Linked DNA regions of Thermotoga maritima MSB8. The protein of the gene in region 1 interacts with the protein of each later gene in a pairwise test. Links are inferred from orthologs where the notes say so. Each region holds a gene or a part of one and is shown in the gene's direction. Other genes may lie near its edges. The genes, in order: gyrB and gyrA.

Region 1 (3,327 bases):
CAGCTCTAAAAATAACTGGACGCACCGACATAGTGCTTGCAAGAAGGGAAATAGTGGACTGCTACGATGTGATTTTGCTCGGTTTGAACGGGCAGGTCTGTGAGGGAAGTTTCAGCAATGTGTTTCTGGTGAAAGAAGGCAAATTGATTACACCATCGCTTGACAGCGGTATTCTGGATGGCATCACACGGGAAAACGTTATAAAGCTCGCAAAAAGTCTCGAGATACCTGTTGAAGAAAGAGTAGTGTGGGTGTGGGAACTGTTCGAAGCGGATGAAATGTTTCTCACACACACAAGTGCGGGAGTGGTTCCTGTCAGAAGGTTGAACGAGCACTCGTTTTTCGAGGAAGAGCCAGGACCTGTGACAGCGACTTTGATGGAAAACTTTGAGCCTTTTGTCTTAAATCTGGAGGAAAACTGGGTGGGAATATGATTCTTCTCAGACAGCTGCTTGATGAGCTTTCCACCAAACAACCTCTTTTTTTTGAACTGAAGATAAAGATGCTCCTTTCTGAATGGGACAAGATAGTTGGACCTGTGATAGCGAGGCACACGAAGGTGGAAAAAGTGGAGAACGGGACAGTTTACATTGTTTGCGATGATTCGCTGTGGATGACGGAACTCACCATGCAGAAAGATCGCTTGCTCAAAATTCTGAATGAAAGATCGGGCAAAGAACTGTTCAGAGATATAAAGTTCAGGAGGGGAAAAGTAGATGGAAAAGTACTCCGCTGAAAGTATAAAGGTTTTAAAAGGACTGGAACCTGTCCGAATGCGACCCGGAATGTACATAGGATCCACGGGCAAACGTGGATTGCATCACCTCGTGTACGAAGTGGTTGACAACAGTGTTGATGAGGCACTCGCTGGATACTGCGACTGGATACGTGTGACTCTCCATGAAGATGGAAGTGTGGAAGTCGAGGACAACGGAAGGGGAATCCCCGTTGACATACATCCAGAAGAGGGAAGAAGCGCTCTGGAAGTGGTTTTCACAGTTCTTCATGCGGGCGGAAAATTCTCCAAGGATTCCTACAAGATAAGCGGTGGCCTGCACGGTGTTGGTGTATCGGTGGTGAACGCTCTTTCGGAGTGGCTGGAAGTGCGGGTACATCGTGACGGGAAGATCTACAGACAAAGATACGAAAGGGGTAAACCGGTCACACCTGTGGAAGTGATAGGAGAAACCGATAAGCACGGCACGATCGTTCGATTCAAACCCGATCCTCTCATATTTTCGGAGACAGAGTTCGATCCCGACATACTCGAACACAGATTGAGAGAGATAGCTTTCCTAGTACCAGGACTCAAAATAGAATTCGAAGACAGAATAAACGGAGAGAAGAAAACCTTCAAATTCGACGGAGGCATAGTGGAGTATGTGAAGTATTTGAACCGTGGGAAAAAAGCTCTACACGATGTGATACACATAAAGAGAACGGAAAAAGTGAAAACAAAAAATGGTGAAGACGAAGTGATAGTGGAGATCGCCTTTCAATACACTGATTCGTATTCTGAAGATATCGTGTCTTTTGCAAACACCATAAAAACTGTCGATGGTGGAACTCATGTTACAGCCTTTAAGAGCACCCTCACAAGACTCATGAACGAGTATGGGAAAAAACATAATTTTCTCAAGAAAGACGATTCCTTCCAGGGTGAGGATGTTAGAGAAGGCCTCACGGCGGTTATCAGTGTTTACGTGAAGAACCCCGAATTCGAAGGGCAAACAAAGTCAAAACTCGGCAACGAAGAAGTCAAGGAAGCGGTAACCAAGGCTATGAGAGAAGAGCTGAAAAAAATATTCGACGCGAATCCCGAGCTCGTGAAAACAATTCTTTCAAAGATCATGAGCACCAAACAGGCAAGAGAAGCGGCAAAGAGAGCTCGAGAAATGGTGAGAAGGAAAAACGTTCTTCAAAACACAACACTTCCCGGAAAACTGGCAGACTGTAGTTCCACACATAGAGAGAAAACGGAGCTTTTCATCGTGGAAGGTGACTCTGCCGGGGGATCGGCAAAACAGGCCAGAGACAGAGAATTTCAGGCTGTTCTTCCCATAAGAGGAAAGATTTTGAACGTGGAAAAATCATCTCTCGATAGATTACTGAAAAACGAGCAGATCAGTGACATAATTGTTGCAGTGGGAACGGGCATAGGAGATGATTTCGACGAAAGCAAGCTCAGATACGGTAGGATTATCATCATGACCGACGCCGATATAGACGGTGCACACATAAGAACTCTCCTTCTGACACTCTTCTATAGATACATGAGACCCCTCATCGAACAGGGCAGGGTATACATAGCACTCCCACCTCTCTACAGGATCAAAGCTGGAAGAGAAGAGTTCTACGTTTACAGTGACCAGGAGCTGGCGGAATACAAAGAGAAACTCCAGGGAAAAAGGATCGAAATTCAACGGTACAAAGGACTTGGCGAGATGAATCCTGAGCAGCTCTGGGAAACAACGATGAATCCAGAAACGAGAAAAATCATAAGGGTAACTATAGAAGATGCCGAAGAAGCGGATAGACTCTTTGAAATTCTCATGGGTAACGATCCATCCAGTAGAAGGGAGTTCATAGAAAGGCACGCTCTGAAAGTGAAAGAACTGGATATCTAGTCATGAGATCCCTGAGAGTTCTTCTCATCACAATGATTGTTCTTTACATTCTGTTCTTTGTGAATTCTTTTTTTCAAAGTCGTAGAGAACACGTGAGGGTTCCAGAAAAAGTGTATTCATATTTGATAGAAAATTTTAACATTTCTCCAAAAAGTATTATAATAGATTCGAAAAAGGCTATAGGGATAGTTTTCTATGAAGGGAATTATTATTTATGCGCTGAAGATGGGAGTTTGGTAGCTTCGTTATCGAAAAAGGACCTATTCAAATTCTACCCAGTGTTTCTGGAAGTTAATCTTGAAGGGCTTCGACTTTCAAAGAGCGACAGGGAAATTCTGGAGATGTTGATTCCGATTCTGAAAAGTTCTGTAGTGTCCGCTGTTTTTTTTGAGTCAAAAGAAGTTGTTCTGCTGAAGGGATCCAGAATCATGTTTGAAGAATGGAAAGATCTTGTCGAGAACTTTCAGGTAATAATGGAGCAATCTGAGAAAATGAAAGCGAAGGAAAGGTATTTCCTGACGGATGATGGAAGATTGATGTGGATAAGGGGTGATTGACTTGTCAAAAACTGTCTTTTATACCTCGATTGATATAGGTTCACGATATATAAAAGGACTCGTTCTCGGAAAACGTGATCAAGAATGGGAAGCACTGGCCTTTTCAAGTGTGAAATCGAGAGGATTGGATGAAGGTGAAATAA
Region 2 (3,388 bases), 240 kb from region 1 along the record:
GGTGTCGGCCGAACAGAACGCGATCACAATAGATGATTTTTCCAAAGTAGACCTCAGAATCGCAAAGGTCCTCGAAGCGGAGAAGGTTCCAAATTCCAGAAAACTTCTCAGATTGATAATCGATCTTGGAACGGAAAAGAGACAGATAGTGGCGGGAATTGCAGAACACTACAGACCTGAAGAACTCGTAGGAAAACTGATCGTCGTTGTCGCTAATTTAAAACCCGCAAAACTCATGGGCATAGAGTCTCAGGGAATGCTTCTCGCCGCAAAGTCCGGCGATACCTTGAGACTTTTGACTGTAGATGGAGAAATCACACCAGGTGCGAAGGTGTCCTGACGGAGGGATGTGAATGCCAGAGATCCTGATAAACAAACCCGTAGAGGATGAGCTTGTTGAGTCTTATCTTCTGTACTCGATGAGCGTTATAGTGGGAAGGGCCATTCCGGATGTTCGGGACGGCCTCAAACCCGTTCAGAGGAGAATTCTCTATGGAATGTACGAACTCGGCCTCAAGCACAACTCACCCACAAAGAAGAGTGCGAGAATCGTCGGTGAAGTGATGGGTAAGTACCATCCTCACGGCGACGCACCCGTGTATGATGCCCTCGTGAGGATGGCTCAACCGTTCACGATGAGGTATCCACTCATAGAGGGTCAGGGAAACTTCGGTTCCATAGACAGAGACCCTCCAGCCGCGATGAGGTACACGGAAGCGAGACTCACGAGGCTCGCAGAAGAAATGCTCGAAGACATAGAAAAGAACACGGTGAACATGATCGACAATTTCGATGGCACGCTGAAGGAGCCTGAAGTCCTCCCATCCAAAGTGCCAAATCTCATAATAAACGGTGCCTCCGGTATAGCGGTGGGAATGGCCACGAACATACCTCCACACAATCTCTCCGAGACCGTGGATGCCCTGATTTATTTGATCGACCATCCAGAAGCCACGGTTGAAGAACTCATGCAGTTCATAAAGGGGCCGGATTTCCCCACAGGAGCCGTGGTAGTGAACGCTTCTGAGTTGAAGAAGGTTTACGAAGAGGGAAGAGGCAGGATCATCGTCAGAGGGAAGGTGCACGTCGAGGATGGAAAGAGAGTGAAGCGAATCGTCATCACGGAGATTCCGTACGGAGTCAGTAAAGCGGGTCTCATAGAGCAAATAGCGAAGATTGCAAAAGACGACGAATCACTCCCAATCAGGAACATAAGAGATGAATCTGACAAACGCGGAATGAGAATAGTCATAGAAATTCCAAAAGACGCAAACGAAGAGGTCATAATAAACAATCTCTACAAGAGAACCGCTCTTCAGGATTACTTCAACGTTCAGATGCTGGTCATAGACAAACACAAAAGGCCCAGGTTGATGAATCTGAAAGGATTGATGGAAGCTTTCCTTGAGCACCGCTTTGAAGTCATCAGAAGAAGAGCAAGGTACGAATACGAGCAGTACACAAGGAGGGCACACGTTGTCGAGGGTCTCCTGAAAGCGGCAAGAGCGATAGGTGTTGTTGTGGACATCGTGAGGAACAGCAAAGATGTGGAAAGTGCGAGGCAATCGCTCATGGAAACACTCGAGATCACCGAAGAACAGGCAAAAGCCATTCTCGACATGAGACTTTCGAGGCTGACTTCCCTCGAAATAGAGAACCTTCAAAACGAATACTCCGATCTGGTCAGGAAGATCTCAGAAGTGAAGGAAATACTCGAGAAGGACGAAAAAGTAAAGGAGATAATGAAAAAAGAATTCCTCTACCTGAAGCAGCAATACGGAGATCCCAGAAGAACAGAAGTAACAGATCAAAGTATCGAATACAACGAAGAAGAACTCATTGTCGAAGAGGACGTGGTGATCACACTGAGTCATAAGGGTTATCTGAAGAGCACACCGCTGAACAGCTACAGATCGCAGAAGCGTGGAGGTAAAGGTATCACCGTCTCGAAACTCTCTGAAGATGATGAGGTCGAGTTCGTTGTGGTCGCGAAGAACACCTCATCGACCCTGTTTATAACGAACCTCGGGCGGGCGTACGTTCTCAAGAATTATCAGCTGGAAACTACCGGAAGAAACACGAGAGGAAGACACATCACCGCGTTTCTGAATCTCGAAGACACAGAAAAGATCGTGGCACTCGCTTCTCTGAACGGTGAAGGAAGGGATCTTGTGATCGCTACGAAGTCCGGGAAGATCAAAAGGACCGCCCTCAAAGAGTTTGAAAACGCCACCAGCAATCGCGGTGTCAGAGCCATAAAGATAGAACCTGGAGATGAGATCGTCAGCGCCAGGGTTGTTAACAGCGAAAAAGAAACACTCATAGTGGCAACGAAGATGGGTATGGCCATCAGATTTCCGGTGAGTGATGTTCGCAGAATGGGAAGAAATGCGGCCGGAGTTCAGGCGATAAAGCTTCAGCCAGGAGACGAAGTGGTGAGTGTGGACGTGATACCTCCAGGTGAGGAAGGAGAGATTCTCACCGTGACAGAGAAGGGATTCGGCAAGAGAACACCCGTTCAGCTGTACAGGATTCAAAGAAGGGGAGGAACGGGTCTCAGAAACATCTCCGATGTGAACAAAACGGGATACGTAGTAGCTGTGAGGTACGTGAGGGGCGACGAAGAGATAGTGGTGGTCACAAGAAACGGTATGATGATCAGATTTCCCGTGTCTGAAATCGGTGTCATCGGTCGTGTAACGAAAGGTGTGAAACTCATCGAACTTGGAGACGATACCATATCGAAGGTGGCGGTGGTGAAAGATTGAGGAAACCCATAGAACATACCGCCGATATCGCTTACGAGATATCCGGGAACTCTTACGAAGAACTTCTGGAAGAGGCGAGAAACATCCTTCTCGAAGAAGAAGGGATTGTCCTCGACACCGAAGAGAAAGAGAAAATGTATCCTCTTGAAGAGACGGAAGACGCTTTTTTTGACACGGTGAACGACTGGATTCTTGAGATATCGAAAGGATGGGCTCCCTGGAGGATTAAAAGGGAAGGGAATGAGTTAAAAGTAACTTTCAGGAAGATCAGAAAAAAAGAGGGAACCGAAATAAAAGCTCTCACATACCATCTTCTGAAGTTCGAGCGTGATGGAGATGTTCTGAAAACGAAGGTGGTGTTCGATACTTGAAAGATCTCACGGAAAGGCAGAGAAAGGTGCTTCTGTTCATAGAAGAGTTCATAGAGAAAAATGGATATCCCCCCTCGGTGAGGGAGATCGCGCGGCGCTTCAGGATCACTCCGCGCGGCGCTCTTCTCCATCTAATTGCTCTGGAGAAGAAGGGTTACATCGAAAGGAAAAACGGCAAACCGCGGGCACTGAGGATATCGAAAAGCATAAGGAACAAAATACCTCTGATTGGAGAGATTCGTGCAGGTG

The links.
Region 2: the proteins of gyrB (region 1) and gyrA interact in binary tests that used the Escherichia coli proteins (3 or more experiments, as listed by UniProt). The link is inferred for Thermotoga maritima MSB8 from one-to-one orthologs.

The regions. Positions count from the first base shown.
Region 1 is NC_000853.1:856,944-860,270, forward strand. What follows is about bases 173-3,171. They hold gyrB (DNA topoisomerase (ATP-hydrolyzing) subunit B), read left to right. Parts: upstream 173-716; coding sequence 717-2,627; downstream 2,628-3,171. Other genes in these bases: TM_RS04255 (aminotransferase class IV), read left to right, coding at 173-434; TM_RS04260 (DUF721 domain-containing protein), read left to right, coding at 431-736; TM_RS09800 (DUF4894 domain-containing protein), read left to right, coding at 2,660-3,171. Also shown: more of TM_RS04255, read left to right, coding at 1-172; more of TM_RS09800, read left to right, coding at 3,172-3,184; TM_RS04275 (cell division protein FtsA), read left to right, coding at 3,186-3,327. UniProt on the Escherichia coli protein: DNA gyrase negatively supercoils closed circular double-stranded DNA in an ATP-dependent manner to maintain chromosomes in an underwound state.
Region 2 is NC_000853.1:1,097,259-1,100,646, reverse strand. Bases 1-3,060 are described here. They hold gyrA (DNA gyrase subunit A), read left to right. Parts: upstream 1-353; coding sequence 354-2,768; downstream 2,769-3,060. Other genes in these bases: TM_RS05495 (archease), read left to right, coding at 2,765-3,060; metG (methionine--tRNA ligase), read left to right, coding at 1-340. Also shown: more of TM_RS05495, read left to right, coding at 3,061-3,139; transcriptional repressor LexA, read left to right, coding at 3,136-3,388. UniProt on the Escherichia coli protein: A type II topoisomerase that negatively supercoils closed circular double-stranded (ds) DNA in an ATP-dependent manner to maintain chromosomes in an underwound state.